DNA from 2 places in the Peribacillus muralis genome. Region 1 is predicted to be linked to the other one. Evidence: riboswitches for the same ligand, from Rfam matches in the RefSeq annotation. Region 1 holds a riboswitch; the other holds the start of a gene.
What was found. A riboswitch is a leader RNA that binds a small molecule or an ion and turns the genes downstream of it on or off. The one in region 1 is predicted to bind FMN.

Region 1 (8,563 bases):
GAGCTTCTTCTTAATCATCACCATATATCCATAAAGCCCGATAGCTGAAGCCAAGAACAGGAAATGGCTGAAATGGTCGACGAAAACACTGAACATCGTGAAAAAAGAATATGAATAAGGAACTACAATATTAAGATAAAGGTAAATTAAAAAAAAACCAGCAACAATCATGGTCGCCCATAAGCTTTTCATGTGCTTTTTTTTAAGAGCCTCGAACTTCTTTTTGCGGTCCACTACATTCTGCAGCATTTGTTTTGTTGCTTGGTCCGTCTTTTCATCCAATAAAATGATTGTCGATTCCATTCTTTTTCCTCCTTCACTCTCTCTAAAATAGAATATGAAGTTGTCCAGGAAAAAATGATAAAGTGCCTACCCATCTTGTTTTTGCCGTATATGAAAAATTGGAATTAAAAATAACACCCTGGCTATAAGACAGGGTGTCATCATTATTTCTTAATCGGAATCTTCAATACCTGCCCCTTGGAAATTTCATTGCCATTCAATCCATTCCACTGCCTGATCAGCGCAATGCCTTCCTGCGATTTATAATAGTTCATTGAAATCCGGAAAAGGGTTTCCTGTGGTTGAACCGTATGTAAGACAACCTTATACTCATCCTTATCAGGCTTTGCGGCTTGAACGTCTTGGGTCGCCTTCTGCTTTTCTTCCGCTTCCTTCTTGGCTCTTTCATCAGCAAGTTGCTGAGCCCGAGCCTTTTCTTTTGCTTCTTGCTCCGCTTTGGCCTTTTCTTTCGCTTCCTGCTCAGCTTGGGCTTTCTCTTCAGCCTTTTTCTTAGCTTGTTCCTGCTCCTTAGCCTTCTGCTTTTCCTCTTCTGCCTCCGCTTTAGCCTTAGCTTCTTCTTTCTCTTTCTTCGCATCCGCCTTCGACGAATCTTTTTCATCATTATCCTTTAAGTCACTTGCAGTTGCTGTAGTCGGAATCGCTTCTTTAGCGTCCTCACTGTTATCAATGACGATTGGATTGGGTTTTTGATCATGTTCCGGTAATTTCTGAAGATATGAATAAAGGCTGTAAAAACCAATCGGAAGCAAAATGAAAAACAACGCTAATGCCTTAATAATCGGAAACTTAAACTTCACCTTACTTTTTTTCTTTTTATTTTGATGGATTTTACTGCGCTTAGGCAAAGACTTAGCCTTATGACGATCAACTCGCGAACGAAGTTCACCCGCCTGATCGTTTTCCTTCTCACTCTTTTGCACTCGATTCATTCAAGTCACCTCCCTTCTTGCTCAACCTCAACGTTTTTTGTTTTTTTCCCTAATTAAAACCCCAAGAATAAAGTCAATGACAAAATGGGCCATTATCGTCACGATGATATTATCGGTCCATTCGAACAGAAAACCGATAAAAAAGCTCAAAACCAATACGTTTAAAAATAAGAACCAATTAAACAAGTAACGATAATGAACGGCTGCAAAAATGATGCTCGTCCAAAGCAAACCAAAATGAGTTTGCAGCACTCCGCGGAATAATAATTCTTCACTTATCGCAACAACTGATGCAACGACAAAAATCATCGAATATGGCAAATTGCCGAAAATGCGTTCGTTAATTCCACCATCATCCTGATAGGAAGGCGGTGTCACTTTCATCAATATAATATCCAATACAACAACCAGGACTCCAGCGGGTACCCCGATCAATAAAATGCTCAGGTCATCGAACATAAATAATTCGAAAAATGCAGAACGGTCTTCAAATAAAATAATACCCAAGAACAATGCTAACATTAAGAGAATAATTTGTGTAAGAAACAAATTATGGAGCAATTGTTTATCTGTCAGTTGCTTAATTAATTCAGCCTGCTTATTTTTCATGCCCATTTTCCTTCTTCAATAAGATGAAAGCCAGTTCCTCTTTCCATGTGGAAAAGGAATTAACGTGTTCAAGCTTGACATCAGGCCATAGCTCTTCCATTTTTTTAGCGTCCATCCCGCAGTTATCACAGCATTGCGGGTTCACTGCTTGCTGCTCTTCATCAAAATAGGCCAGTACTCCCGTGCGGCGGCATTCCTTTGCACGGATCCAATTCAGGAATTTTTGCAGCTTTTCTTGATTCGCAAACTTTCGTTTACGGCAATATTCCTTCATCTCCGCCACTTGGTGTAACGGATTTGCAGTGGCTACAATGAGTTGAATGAAAAAACGAAGCTGGACTTCGTTCAAGGAATACGATTGGGACAGATGTTCTTTTTCCGTAAGGGTGCAAGTCGCTAGAGTCATGCCTGTAGCTCCCAAGTACGAACAAACCCCTTCAATTTGATTATCTGTAGGCAATTGTTGCTCCATCAAATGCAGGGGAAGCCCTTCATCGCCATCATTATATAGTAAAATGGCCACGCTTTGCTTCTGATCCCTTCCCGCTCTGCCTATTTCCTGAAGATATGCTTCCATTGTCGAAGGCATATGAAAATGAATCACATATCTGACATCCGCTTTATTTACCCCCATACCGAAGGCACTTGTCGCACAGATCACTTTCAGCTGACCGGAAATGAATTGCTGCTGAATCAGCATCCTTTGTTCCTGTTCCATCCCACCGTGATAATAATTGACACTATCCACTCCATTTTCCTGTAAAAAACCAGTGACTGCCTCAGCCACTCGTTTAGATGAAAAATAAATGATTCCACTGCCGGTAAATTCCTTGACAAGTTCCAATAAGCGATATTGCTTCTCTTCATAGCTGTGGATACGTTCTATTAATATCGTAATATTTTCACGGTCAACGGACGAAACGATTTCCTTCGCTTGTCCGATGTTGAGTTTACTTACGATGTCCTGCCTGACTTCATTCGTTGCGGTCGCAGTCAGAGCTAGCGTCAGCGGATCGTTCAGCTCCCGCCTCACTTCACCTAAGTTCAAATAATCGGGACGGAAATCATAGCCCCATTGCGAGATGCAATGGGCTTCATCTATGACGAACAAACCTATATCGATTGATTTCAAGGATTGGATCACACCTTCAAGGCTAAGCATTTCAGGTGATAAAAAGATAAACCGGTACCTATGTAGCCGATCGAATGCCATTCTTTTTTGATTCATCGTCAAAAAGGAATTGAGCGTCAAAACACTTTTTTCCCCATTCATTTTCAACTGATCTGCCTGATCCTGCATTAATGATAATAATGGGGAAACAATGAGGACGGTCTTATTCAAAAGATAAGCAGGCAGCTGATAGCATAGCGATTTACCGGATCCGGTGGGCAGCATCGCCAATGTATGGTGGCCGGACATCAAGGATTCAATCACTTCTTTTTGTCCCGGTCGGAATTCGTCAAAGCCGAATTTCATTTTAAGGAAATGTTTGATATTCATCATTGGTCACCCATTTTCGCCAGTACAAGCCTGATTTGGAAAAAGCTTATTTGTTTATTATCGACCATTTGCATGATTGCCTTTAGCTTTTTGGTGCCAAGTTCCGCAATTGCTGCGGCAATATCACGTTCATCCTCGCCCGACACATAATCGTGTATTGGAAAGCTTTTATCCGAAAGTACAATTTCGACAAGATGATCTTCAATCGTATTTTGCTTCAAGCGGCGGATTTCGGCGATTTCCCCCATGCTTCTCCCTTCCAGCAAGTATTGCAGGGTCCTTTGTGTCGATTGGGTCAAATGAGGGTTTCCTCCCCTTTTCCAATCATATGTCAACGACGCCAAAAGGGGATGATCGGCTCCATCACCCAATTCGGCAAGCAATTGATGCAACGAGTCAAAAAACATGAACCGCACATATTCTTCTTCTGCCTCTTTGCTTTTGGCAATCTGTTCAAAAGTTAGCCCAATCCTGTTAACGCCCGTTAATTTCAAGATGAATATATCCCTTTTCAAGTCACTTTGCCCCTCTAGTAGCGATACCAGTTCTTCATAGAGATGCCTCGCAATCAAGTCTCGATCCTGACGATGTGTATGCAGGAATTCCTTAACGAAGGATTGGATCTTAAGGTTTCGCTGTATCGGATAAAAACGTCTTTCATTGTGGACAATATGGGATATAGTTTGAATGAGTAAGTTTAACCTTCCCCAGAATACCGGGGTTATATTTTGGTACTTCCAACCATTAAGATAGGTTGGAAACGGATTATTCAGCAAATATCCGGCTAATATCCCCTCACCATGTCCGCTAATTTCATATGCATCGGTTTTATCCGTTGGATTAATGAAGCCATCTTTAAGGAATTGTTCAATGTTTTGATTTAATTGCTGACGGGTAAATACAGGCATTGTCCCAAAAATATTCGTTAATCCGAACAAATGGGCATCCTGAATCGTTTGTGACGACTTCTTCCCCTGCAGCATATGGTATATAGCATAAACGGAACGCTCGCCTTGAAATTTTTTTATCGCATATAGAATGATTGCCTGTAGATAATTATTCATGGGACACACATCCTTATTTCATGGATCCATTAACTCCATTGTAACAAAAAACTGCAAAAACCGCCGTTTTTATTACTTAAATTAAGGAAGAATTTGTGACTTCATGACGAAACAAGGCAAGAATAAAATTAAATATATGAATGTTTTCCATTGACATTCCGCTCTATGATAGTAATTCTCAATACACTTTCTATTGAAAAGTTTGGCATTGGGTCTTACAATAAGAAAGAGATAATAATCTGGACAAAAAGATTATCAGTTGTTAAGTAACTTAGGAGGGGTTATATTCATGGCTAAATTTACGATTGTGGATAAAGAAACATGCATCGCATGCGGAGCTTGTGGAGCAGCAGCACCGGATATATATGATTATGATGACGAAGGGATCGCTTTTGTCACCCTTGACGATAACGAGGGTATCGTGGAAATTCCGGATGTACTGATAGATGACATGATGGACGCGTTCGAAGGGTGTCCAACAGATTCGATTAAAGTTTCCGAAGAGGCATTTGACGGGGACGCACTGAAATACGAATAAAGTCACAAGCCATTTTCAAATGAGAATGGCTTTTTTTTAGGCATACTATTCCGCTTCTTCCCTTTCATGTAGGCGGACAAAAAAACCGGATAGCGCTATCCGGTTTTTTTTGTTCATATTTTCTATGTCATCAAGCATTTTTATATAATATTTGTTTATTGATCCATGTCTGCAGTTTAATGAACAATACCATGAATACAGAGGTGATCAGTAGGCCCTTTATCACGTTGAAAGGTAGAATGGCAGTCGTGACAAGTGTTCTTGATTCTGGTCCCGACATGGCTTCCGCCCCTAAAAAGAAGGTGTATGCCGGTAGAAAAACGAAATAATTCAGGACACTCATGAAAACCGCCATGGTTACTGTGCCTGCAAGCAAAGCGAAGGTCATCCCTTTTTTTGAATTGATTTTTTTGAACACATAGTAGGTTGGCAACACGAACAGGATGCCCGCTATGAAGTTAGCGATGTGTCCAATTGGTACAACTGTCAGTGTACCTGTCATGACTAAATCCAAAAGGTTTTTAATGAACTCAACCAAAATTCCAGCGACAGGTCCAAAAATCAAGGCAGCCATCAATGCTGGAATATCACTAAAGTCAACATTAAGAAATGGAGGGAATCCGGGAAACGGAAAATTCAAAAGCATCAATAAATACGAGATGCTTCCCATCATGGCCAGTGTCACCGTTTTTTTCACTTTGTTCTTTTTCATAGTTCTCTCTCCTTCTTTTCCGATCTACCTGAAAAAGAGGTTTGGGTTCCATCAGCAAGTTGATGTTCAATAAAAAACCCTTTAATTCCGATTGAATTAAAGGGATAAATTAAAGGTTACATCAAACAAACGTTCAGCAAATGATTGTTGAAACGCAATCAGGAACCTCCATCTTCTCCCATCCAGACTATACTGTCGGCTTTGGAATCACACCAAATCCTGCCCCTTAAGGCTCGCGGGCTTAGAAGAACATTTCTTCATCACCGCCGGTGGGGAATTGCGCCCCGCCCCGAAGATAGACCTATAAAATTTTTTATTTAACAAACCCATTATATCCGATAATCTTACTTTTGAATAGCATTTTCTTTTAATTAATTGTTATAGTATGGAAAACGGCCAACATAAGTGACGATTATTCACTTGGGCGTCCCACTCTCCCTGGACCGCTTCCGGAAAGCTTATCTCCTGCAGTGGAACGAAACGGCCGATGTCCAAATCTCAAAATAGTGGGCTATGTGCTTTTTAGCTGCTGAACCTAAAGGGGATGCACTCAGATGAAAGCTATAGACAACCCCATTTTCATCGAATTTGTCATAGACTGAGAATTATTGAAAATTTTTTTCTGCCGTAGCTCACTACGGTAAAACCACTAATACGTTATGCTTGAGCTGCGCACATAAGGCCACCCCCTCCAATTAAACGTATAAACGACAAAGCACCAAATTGACATCATCCCTCATTCGATTGTAAAATTAACTGAAATTTAAGATAATTCATTCATAAGGAAGGTGTATAATCGTGTATCGGATTTTAGTAGCAGATGCCATCAAACCAGAGGGACTCGAACCTCTATCAGGCGCATCCAATATTCTTCTCATTCAAAAGACGGTAGAGGAAGCAGCAAACGAACTTGAGCAGATTGATGCTATCCTTGTTAGAAGCGCAACGAAGGTCACCGAAGAATTAATGAAAGGGATGCCTCAATTGAAAATCATTGCCCGCGCAGGTGTTGGCGTTGATAATATAGACATCCCGGCTGCAACGAAACGCGGAATCGTCGTCGTCAATGCACCTGATGGCAATACCATTTCAACAGCTGAGCATACTTTTGCCATGATGGCTTCACTAATGCGCCACATTCCGCAGGCAAACGCCTCACTAAAAAATGGAGAATGGAAACGTTCTTCGTACACAGGTACGGAACTTCGGGGCAAGACATTGGGCATTGTTGGATTTGGGCGTATTGGAGGGGAAATCGCCAAGCGAGCTAAAGTGTTTGGGATGGATGTCATTGTATATGATCCATTCCTGTCAGCCGATCGTGCTAAAAAGATGTCGGTCCTATCATTACCCTTGGATGAATTGCTTCCTAAAGCAGACATCATTACTGTACATACGCCTCTGACCGCTGAAACGAGAGGGTTAATCAATAAAGAAAAATTGTACACTTGTAAAAAAGGCGTTTATATACTGAACTGTGCCCGGGGTGGAATTCTGGACGAAGATGATTTATATGAGATGATCGTTAAAGGTCAAGTAGCAGGCGCTGCCTTGGACGTTTTCGTCGAAGAACCTCCGTTTGGACATAAACTCCTCGAACTTGATAATGTCATTGCCACACCACATTTGGGAGCCTCCACGAAAGAAGCCCAATTGAATGTGGCCGTACAGGTTGCCCAGGAAGTCCTGACCTTTTTTGAGGGAAATCCAGTCTCAAGTTCCATCAACCTTCCAGCCATCTCTAAAGAAGTGTTCGAAAGGGTCCAGCCCTTTTATCAGCTCGTTCAGCAAATGGGATCGATTGCCTCACAATGCATGAAAGAAGGTATTCAAGAAATCTCGGTAACATACGCAGGCGAATCACTAGACTTCGATACTGCAATTCTGACAAAAAGTTTAATTTCAGGTTTCTTCAAATCAAGAGTTGACGCATCCGTCAATGAGGTGAATGCCTTGCTGGTCGCAAAAGAGCGCGGCATCACTGTCGGGGAAAAAATCTCCACTGACTCACTAGGGTACGCGAACTTGATCAGTGTAAAGGTGAAAGGAGATAATCGGGAACTAACGATCAGTGGGACTTATATCGAAAATTACGGTTCACGGATTGTAAATTTGAATGGCTTCAAAATCGACTTTCATCCGGAAGCACATTTACTTTATATTCAGCATACCGATAAACCTGGGGTAATCGGAAACGTAGGGAAAATCCTTGGAGATCACAAGGTGAACATCGCCACGATGCAGGTAGGCCGAAAAGAAGCTGGAGGAGAAGCCATCATGGTATTGAGCTTTGATGCGCCGCTCGAGGACGCTCTGAAACAAGTCCTGATGGAAACAAAAGAAATCACCTTCATGTCCCGCATTTCATTATAAACAAATAAAAGTGCCCGAATCCCGGGCACTTTTGCTTGTTCCTCCCCTGACTCAATTCATTTGGTTCGGGGCTCTCGGCACTGCTATATCTCCAGTTAAATCCAGATGCCCCACTTTTTCAATTGAAGCATTTTCGAACCTCACTGTTTCATACCCAAAATCCTTCGCAATGAAAAGAATCGCTTCTAAAGCTTGAAGGGTCTGTTTACTATTTTCAATGGCCGTATTTTCTGCGAAATGAATGGTCACATGACTCCCATTGATATTTACCCTTTTCCAATTCAGGTCTCTCGGGATGGCAGGAGCTATCCCTTTTATATCAGACTGGCTTTTTGCCGCCTGCAGCGCTTCAGCAAAGCTTTGATACTTGACATTGCTTGGAACAAGTAAACTTGGAGAGTATTCATCTTTTTTGTAAAGAAGATATGTTCGATGTTTATATTGGGGTATATCCAGCGTCTTTAAAAAACCCTTATGCGAAAACTTTGCCCCCGGCTTGCCATCTGTAGCAAAAGTCATCTTCGTTATATTATT
Region 2 (8,563 bases), 2.4 Mb from region 1:
TTTTTCCCTCGTCGAATAGAGACAGCCCTCTGGGGACTCTTTTACATTCAATTGATTTTTGTGAGCATCGCGTTTCAAGGGATCGGCAAAGAACGTTTTTTCGACGAATTGACTGAATGCCTTCTCGGACATGGTGCACCCGGCGGCTTTTTGATGTCCTCCCCCATCGTACTTTCCGGCAACCTCGGAAACATCTATGTCATCATGGATTGTCCGGAAGCTGATTCTTTTACTTCCGACCATCAGGATGGCGATATAATCCAAATGCGAGAATTCCTTCGATAGCTCATTGCCTAATTCCGAGTGATATGACTCGGCGTGGACCACTCCAGCAGTATGAGGGCCGACAGTAGCCTGATAAACTTCTCTCTTCTTCCTGTTTATGTATCGATCGACGCGACTCTCTTCCACTTTGAGAAGAGTTTGCTCCACTTCATCAAATGTAAAGCTTTCGGCCGTGGAAAGCTTTTGAGCGATTTTCATCTCAAACTCCTCAATTGGAATCATGAAAAATAAGTCATTTAACCGTTTTGCCGTTGCATTTTTATTAACTTCCCATTCCCATGTATCGTATTGACGAACCAATTCCACAAATTCCGCTACAATGCTTGAGGGCTCCAGCAGATTGTTTTCAATTGCATACTGATAAAACAATGAAGTCGCTGCCGTCTGTTTACCGTCTTCCTGCTCGACCGTCACGGATGCCCAGTCATGTTCGTTCAAATGCAGTGCGGACTTATGATGGTCTATCAGCAGCGCCTTGCCTCCATCTTCAACAAACTGCGAAATCATCTTTTCGTTATCTTCATCAACCGAAAGATCGGTAACAATCAATGTATCTTCAATTTTAGCCTGCTCCAGAAATGCTCCTACGTTCTGGTTAAGCCGGCCGATTGAATTATAACTAACCACTACTTCTTCTCCGAATGCCAGCTTAGCCACAATGCCGCAGCCGACTCCATCTAAATCATTATGTGTAAAGAGATGGTACACACAAACCCCTCCTAATAACTAATAAGTTTACTTTTCCCTAAAGATATGAATTTCAATTGCAATCTTTACAATTGTAGCATAATCATGTCCGCATATTTTAAAATGCTTTCATTACCTGTTGCTTTTGCGTATTTTTTTATAAACGACCGAAAAATTCTTTGTTTACCCAATCCAGATCTATTTTGCAGTAAAAACCCATTAATTAGAAATTGAATATTCCTCTAAGGTTTAAGTGACCTTACCTGACTTCCGCTCAACAGCAATTCAAATGATATAATGCTTTCGGACAGAATCAATATGGAAACAAATTCTTATGAGATAAGGAAGAAAACGTGACCATTTCTTCGTTTAAAAAGGATTACCGGGAATGCCTAGAAAATTGGATAGTGTGACTCTGTAAGTGATTATCGAAAACATGATAATCGCTACGGGATTGATCGTTTGTTTTGCTGTTCTAATACTTAAGAATTTGCCGCGAGCTTCGAAAATCAGAATATTATGGAAATGTTCATAGGAAAGCCGCAGGGATATCCTCCCTGCGGCTTTCCTGAATGATATTTATTGCTCTATCAGCTTCCCAAGGTTAGCCATTTCAATTGCACTAACAGCCGCTTCATAGCCTTTGTTGCCAGATTTAGTTCCGGCACGTTCGATGGCTTGCTCGATACTCTCGGTCGTCAATAAACCGAAGATAACCGGTACACCTGTATCCAAGGACACGGCCGCCATGCCTTTAGCTGCTTCATTGCATACATAATCATAATGTGAGGTAGCTCCCCTGATTACCGTTCCAAGACCGATTACTGCATCATATTTACCTGTGTTCACAAGTTTCTTCGCAATTAACGGAAGCTCAAAAGCACCAGGAACCCAAGCGATATCAACATCTTTTTCATCCACACCATGACGCTTGAGACCATCCAAGGCCCCGCCCAAAAGCTTGCTTGTGATAAATTCATTGAACCTGCCTACAACGATTCCCACTTTTAAACCTGATCCGATTAATTGTGCTTCAATGATATTCCCCATGTCCAATTCCTCCTAATTTATAAAACATTTCATTTTTTTGTTCATGCGTTAAACCTTACGAATTCGGAAGGTTCAGTTCAAGTTCATGTTTTCTGCTTGTTGCAGCTTTCTCAAGGTATCGAATCAATTCGGCGATCGTGATGAATTTCAAGTTGAATTTTTCGGCAATGACTTCTAAATCGGATACCCGTGCCATCGATCCATCTTCATTCATGATTTCACAGATGACCCCAGCCGGTTTGGCACCGCATAACTTGGCCAGATCGACAGAAGCCTCCGTGTGCCCTGCCCGGTTAAGTACGCCGCCTTCTTTGGCAACTATTGGAAAAGTATGACCAGGCCTTTGAAAATCTCCAGCAACCGAATCTTCTTTAAGAAGCTCTAAAATGGTCAAGGACCTTTCAAAAGCACTAATTCCTGTAGACGTGCTCTTATGGTCGACACTTACTGTAAAAGCCGTTCCATGATGGTCGGTATTATCTCCAACCATAGGATGCAAGTCAAGCTTGGCTGCCAGTTCTTCGGTTATGGTTGTACATATCAAACCTCGTCCATGAGTCGCCATGAAATTAATCGCTTCCGGTGTCGCCTTTTCAGCGAGTACTACAAAATCCCCTTCATTTTCACGGTCTTCATCATCCGATACAATTACTACCTTGCCAGACTTCAATTCTTCAATCGCTTCTTCTATTGTAGAGAACATCCCTTACACCGCCTTTATATTAGAATCCATGCTCTGCTAAAAACTCTAGATTTATTCCTGGTTTTGAGTCGCCTTTTTTCATTTGATGTATAATATATTTCCCAATCATGTCGTTTTCGATGTTAACAATATCCCCAGCCGCTTTCTGCCCCAAAATGGTGTCCTGATGCGTCAATGGAATCAAGGAGACCGTCAAAAGGTTTCTTTCAATCCCAAATATCGTCAAGCTCGTTCCATCGATGGCGACCGATCCTTTTGGAATGCAAAAGGCACTAAGCCCTTCCTCCAATTGGATGACATAGTAAACGGCATTTTCTTTTCGCTCTTTCTTAATGATTGTTCCGGTGCCGTCGATATGACCTGAAACGAAATGGCCGCCAAACCTGCCCTCTGCACTCATGGCACGCTCGAGGTTCACAAGTGATCCCACTTTTAATGTCCGGATCGTCGAAGCCTTGACCGTTTCTGGCATTACGTCGACAGCAAACAAACTTTTCGTGAAGGAGGTTACCGTCAAGCAGACACCGTTGACCGATATACTATCCCCCAGATGAACATCTTCAAGGATCTTCTCGGAACGAATCGTCAACTCCATACTGCTTTTTCCTTTTTTTAAGGAATGGACCGTACCAATATCCTCAATGATTCCCGTAAACATGTTTTTCCCCCTTTTATGGAATATAAAAAACCCCTTAGAATGACCTAAGGAGTTAGCAGGAGAAATGAGTGAAAAATGGTATACCTAAGAAACCTAATTTTATCATTTTTGAAAAATTAGGCGTACGTATACACTTGGGTTCCACACGTCCTTCTCCCATCCAGACTGTACTGTCGGCTTTGGAATCTCACCAAATCCTGCCTTTATCAGGCTCGCGGGCTTAGAATTTCTTCATCACCGCCGGTTGGGATTTTCACCCGACCCCGAAGGACTAATAATATGAATCTTTAAATATTTTATCACCTTAAAGTACGGATGTAAAATTTCTTACTATAAATGGTCCATTTGTTACAGAATCGCCCCCCTTACAAGAACTGATAAAAAACCTCCGATGTGCTCCAAAAAGGTTATTCAAGTAAAAATAGTGGAATAAGATATAAAAGTCACAATACGTTCAAGGAGGAGTCCCATGCTTATAGTCTTTTTTAACTTGATTTTTTACTTATTCGTCATCACCATGAATTTTTTAGCCAATTTCCTTCCATTCAACGGCCAAACATCTGGAGAGGTCTCCGATAAACTGGATGTTCTTTTCACCCCTGCCGGTTATGTATTTTCGATATGGGGCTTCATCTATCTTTTACTGGCCATTTGGGTTTTTAGGCAATTTACAGGCGAACATAGAAACAGCCCTGCCACCAAGGCATCATTTCCATGGTTCGCTTTAAGCTGTGTGCTGAATGGTGCGTGGCTACTGGCATGGCATTACGAGTACTTTTTGTTATCCGTTTTCATCATCGTTGCACTTTTGGCTACGCTATTGGTCATTTATACACATATTAAAAAGGTTGCGCATACTGGTTTCGACCTGTTCCCATTTTCCATTTACTCAGGCTGGGTAAGCGTTGCCACCATCGCTGACATTTCTTATTACCTCACTTATATAGAATGGGACGGTTTTGGGATTTCCAAAGTGGCCTGGACGATCACTATGCTGATTGTAGCAACAATCCTGGCTTTTGCCTTTGCAAGTAAAAACCGGGATTGGGGCTATCCGCTCGTGTTCGTTTGGGCGTTCATCGGCATCGGGGTTCGCAACGAGGCCAACTACCCAGTCATTACGACCATTTCTTATATCCTTGCCGCTGTCATCTTGATCATCGCCGTGATCATCTTCATCAGGTATCGGAGAAATAAATAAACAAGAATACGTTCCTTAAAAGGCTTGCAGGAGATCATCCCAGATGTCCTGCCAAGCTTCAAGGCCAACAGATAGACGGATGAGTTGATCGCTGATGCCCATTTGCCTGCGCGATTCTTCAGGTACGGCCGAGTGCGTCATGGTAGCAGGATGCTGGATCAATGTTTCGGCATCCCCTAGGCTGACGGCAATCTTGACTAATAGAAGCTTATTGAGAAATTCCTGGGCATCTTCTTTTGTACCATGCAATTCAAAAGAAATAAGCCCTCCGCCATGTTTCATCTGTTTTTCCATAATATAATGATCCTCATGCGTTTCATCCCCTGGATAGTATACCTTTTTTACCTTTGGATGCTTCTTAAGCTCGCAAAATATTTCCATTGCATTGCCCGAGTGCCGATCCATCCTCACTGGCAAAGTCTTTAACCCCCGCAGCAGTAACCAGGCATCGAATGGTGAGATGATCCCGCCTATATCTTTTTGTGTCGTTCCCGCTACGTGATCTATAAAACCTCTGCTGCCTACCACAAGCCCGGCAACGACGTCCCCATGGCCGCAAAGATATTTGGTAGCGCTGTGAAGAACGATATCACAGCCATATTCAAGGGGTCTCTGCAAGTAGGGGGTGCAAAAGGTATTATCGACTACGACCGTCACATTATATTCCTTCGCAACTCTCACCACCATCTGCAGGTCGATCATTTTCATCGTCGGATTTATCGGGGTTTCCACATAAATGCAGGTCGTTTGCGGCCGGATCATTTTCCTTACCTGCTCCTCTGTATCCATTTCACAAAAATCATGGGCGATGCGATATTTGTTTTTCATTAGCTGCAGAAGGCCGAAGGTGCAACCATATAATCCCTGTGAACAAAGGATGTGATCATCCGTTTTTGTCAAAGCAAAAAGCACAGCCGAAACTGCAGCCATCCCCGAACCGAAAGCAAGTCCTGCTTCCCCTCCCTCCAAAGCGGCGATCTTTTCTTCCAGCACTTGTACCGTCGGATTGCCCAGCCGAGAATATATATAGCCGTCCTCCAAGCCCGCAAACCGCCGTTCCCCTTGCTCCGCCGTTTCGAAAGTGAAAGTAGAAGTTTGGAATAAGGGTGTGGTCAAACTCCCTAAATGCTCCTTGGAGTCATATCCTTCATGAATGACTGCCGTTTCGAATCGTTTATGCCTATCTGCCATATTATCTCCCCCCACTCTATATCTATTTCTATCTTATGTCAGAAATAACTCTTGTGGAAGCGTTTTCAAGAAGTGTTTATCCTATTTCCCAAGGTCGGATATGGCCCCCTCCATCCCGCTAACGTCCGTTCAACCTTATTGATGCGCCAGAACGAAAAAAACCATCCTAGAGCGAATGGTTTTTTCCTTTATCATTTGTGGATGGGCTGAGAGTACTTAACCTATTGCGAATCAGCGGGGAAAAATAGTTCAGAATCGGCCCACCCAAACAAACGGTTAAAAGTGTTCCGATACCGATTGGCCCACTGAAAGCGAGTGCCATCCCCAAGAAGAAAAGATAAATTAAAGTTTTTGAGTATAGTATATTCATGCCAGTTAAATCCTGAATGATTAACATCGAACGGTCTACAGGAATCGGGGCAAAGTTTGCAAATAAATAGATAGCCGTTCCTAACCCGAGAACTGTTAATCCGACCAGTACACAAAAGAGTTTGGTGAGCAAATGCTCCGGCTGTATCAAGGGCTGCAATAAAAAAAGCCATAGATCAATCCCAATACCTGTTATAAAAGCTGTCATTAATCCTAACACTTCAGGCCTCTGCTTGTTTAATAAGGCATGAAAAACTATCATTATGGCCGCTATGATGACCTCCCAGCTTCCAACCGTTAGGCCGACTTGTGTGGTCAGTCCGACCAAAAGGGCATCAAATGGTGATGTTCCGATATCCGACTGAATCGTTAAGGAACAGCCTAGTGTCAAAATCATGATTCCCGTTACATAGTGGATGAATCTCATTTTACCCACGTTAAACAGCCTTATTCATTGACCAATTCTTTTATCATGAGAATATGGGGGCCGCCGTCTTCAATGAAGACATCTGAAGAAGTCCGGTAGCCAAGCTTTTGATAAAATCCCTCAGCTTGAGTTTGCCCATGTAATTTGACCCGCGATATTGCCTTTTCCCTTGCGATTTCTTCCAACGTTTTTATGATCGTTTTCCCTAGGCCGAACTTGCGGTAAGGCTCGAGGATACAGATTCTTTCCAATTTCCCTAAATCTTCGACGATCCTTAGCCTTCCGGTTCCGACAGGCTGATCATTATGAAAAACTAAAATATGCTCAGCTTGACCATCGAGTGTATCAAATTCGTCAAATTCATCTTCCAATCGGTAACCTTGTTCCTCAACAAATACTTCTTTTCTGATGGCAAAAGCCAAATCCAAATCGTCAGCCACCGTTATTTTCTTTGAATCCACTGATCCTCATCGCCTTTCTAGATTTATTCCTTGAGACAAGTCATAATAAATTCATAACCTTTTATTAGTATAAACGAAAATATTTTTGTTGTAAATACAACAAAAAGAAAGCAGGGGTTTTTAAATGAAGGAAATACTTCGCGAAATCGGAATGATCGCTAGGGCATTGGACTCGGTTAGTAACATAGAATTCAAAGATTTTGACCTGACGAAAGGTCAGTATTTGTATCTTGTTCGAATATGTGAAAATCCTGGAATCATTCAAGAAAAGGTAGCGGAAATGATAAAGGTTGACCGTACGACGGCAGCCCGTGCCATTAAAAAACTTGAGAATCAAGGTTTCATTGTAAAGAAAAATGATGATTACAACAAAAAAATCAAAAAATTATTTCCTACCGTTAAAGGCGAAAGAGTTTATCCATTTTTAAAAAAAGAAGGCGAGTATACCGACAAAGTCGCATTAGCCGGTTTATCTCCAGATGAAACCGAAACGATGTTAGATCTACTGCAAAAAGTCAGAAAGAATATTGAGGTTGATTGGGAGTATGTGAAGAAAGGAAACAAAAGAGAGTACTGATCTGCCATTCATTACAATAAAAAAAGCGACAGCCATTTTAGAGTGACCCAGTAAAATGAGACAAGGAAAAAACACCCCTTGAGTCGTATTAGTTATCTAAACGATTTTGGAGGTGTTTTTCTTCATGGGCACAAGAGTTCACTACCCCGAGGAAGTAAAATGGCAAGCTGTAGAATTAAAGTTACAAGGAATGAGTAATAAAGCAATAATGAAACAGTTAGGAATCAAAAATGTATCCCAGATTAAAACATGGAAGAAATGGCATGATGAAGGGCAAACCCATCGATTCTCTCAGCCTGTAGGAAAACAATATACGTATGGAAAAGGACCTGCTGGTTTAAGTGAAAAAGATGCTTTAAAACAAGAGAATAAGCAATTAAAAGCACAGTTGGAAATCTTAAAAAAGTACCAAGAGATCGAGAGGAGTTGGAGCCACAAATTGTTGTACAAGTAGTCAAGGAACTGTCTTCCATGTACAAAATCGTTGATATATTAACAGTATTAGAAGTACCTAAGGCCACCTATTATAGGTGGAAGAAAAAGTATACAAGATCCGTTATGAGCCCACTTGAAGAAGTAGTCGTTCTCCTATGCGGAGAGAGTCATTTTCATTATGGTCATAGGAAAATCAAGGCTCTTCTAAAAAGAATACATGGAATTGAAGTTAATCGAAAAACAGTTCAAAAGATCATGCAGAAATATCAAGTGCAGTGTCAAATTAAAGTTAAACGACCAAAATATTTAAATGGTGAGAGTAACATTGTGGTGAAAAATATCCTAAATAGAGAATTTACAGCTGCCAAGCCTAATGAGAAATGGGTAACGGACATCACTTATTTACCATATGGATCAAAAATGTTGTATTTATCAACAATCATAGACCTTTATAATAACGAGATTGTAACCTACAAAGTGAGTGAGACTCAGGATGTAGATTTGGTTAAAAATACACTT

Region 2: it holds a riboswitch for FMN, as region 1 does, so the genes downstream of both, ribE (riboflavin synthase) here and ABE28_RS14455 (ECF transporter S component) in region 1, are expected to answer to the same signal.

The regions. Positions count from the first base shown of each region.
Region 1 covers NZ_CP017080.1:2,975,525-2,984,087, forward strand. The annotation lists gene ABE28_RS14425 (YpbF family protein) at 1-303, opposite strand, end outside; gene ABE28_RS14430 (LysM peptidoglycan-binding domain-containing protein) at 447-1,232, opposite strand; gene ABE28_RS14435 (CPBP family intramembrane glutamic endopeptidase) at 1,260-1,841, opposite strand; gene ABE28_RS14440 (RecQ family ATP-dependent DNA helicase) at 1,831-3,345, opposite strand; gene ABE28_RS14445 (YpbB family protein) at 3,342-4,406, opposite strand; gene ABE28_RS14450 (ferredoxin) at 4,696-4,944, shown strand; gene ABE28_RS14455 (ECF transporter S component) at 5,075-5,656, opposite strand; FMN riboswitch at 5,823-5,957, opposite strand; gene serA (phosphoglycerate dehydrogenase) at 6,455-8,029, shown strand; gene ABE28_RS14465 (hypothetical protein) at 8,081-8,563, opposite strand, start outside.
Region 2 covers NZ_CP017080.1:541,163-549,725, reverse strand. The annotation lists gene ABE28_RS02595 (DHH family phosphoesterase) at 1-993, opposite strand, end outside; gene ribH (6,7-dimethyl-8-ribityllumazine synthase) at 1,552-2,022, opposite strand; partial or broken gene ribB (3,4-dihydroxy-2-butanone-4-phosphate synthase) at 2,087-2,725, opposite strand; gene ribE (riboflavin synthase) at 2,745-3,383, opposite strand; FMN riboswitch at 3,528-3,658, opposite strand; gene ABE28_RS02575 (TspO/MBR family protein) at 3,853-4,584, shown strand; gene megL (methionine gamma-lyase) at 4,600-5,775, opposite strand; gene ABE28_RS02565 (YczE/YyaS/YitT family protein) at 5,942-6,571, opposite strand; gene ABE28_RS02560 (GNAT family N-acetyltransferase) at 6,592-7,032, opposite strand; gene ABE28_RS02555 (MarR family winged helix-turn-helix transcriptional regulator) at 7,157-7,609, shown strand; one part of gene ABE28_RS02545 (IS3 family transposase) at 7,734-8,010, shown strand; one part of gene ABE28_RS02545 (IS3 family transposase) at 8,010-8,563, shown strand, end outside.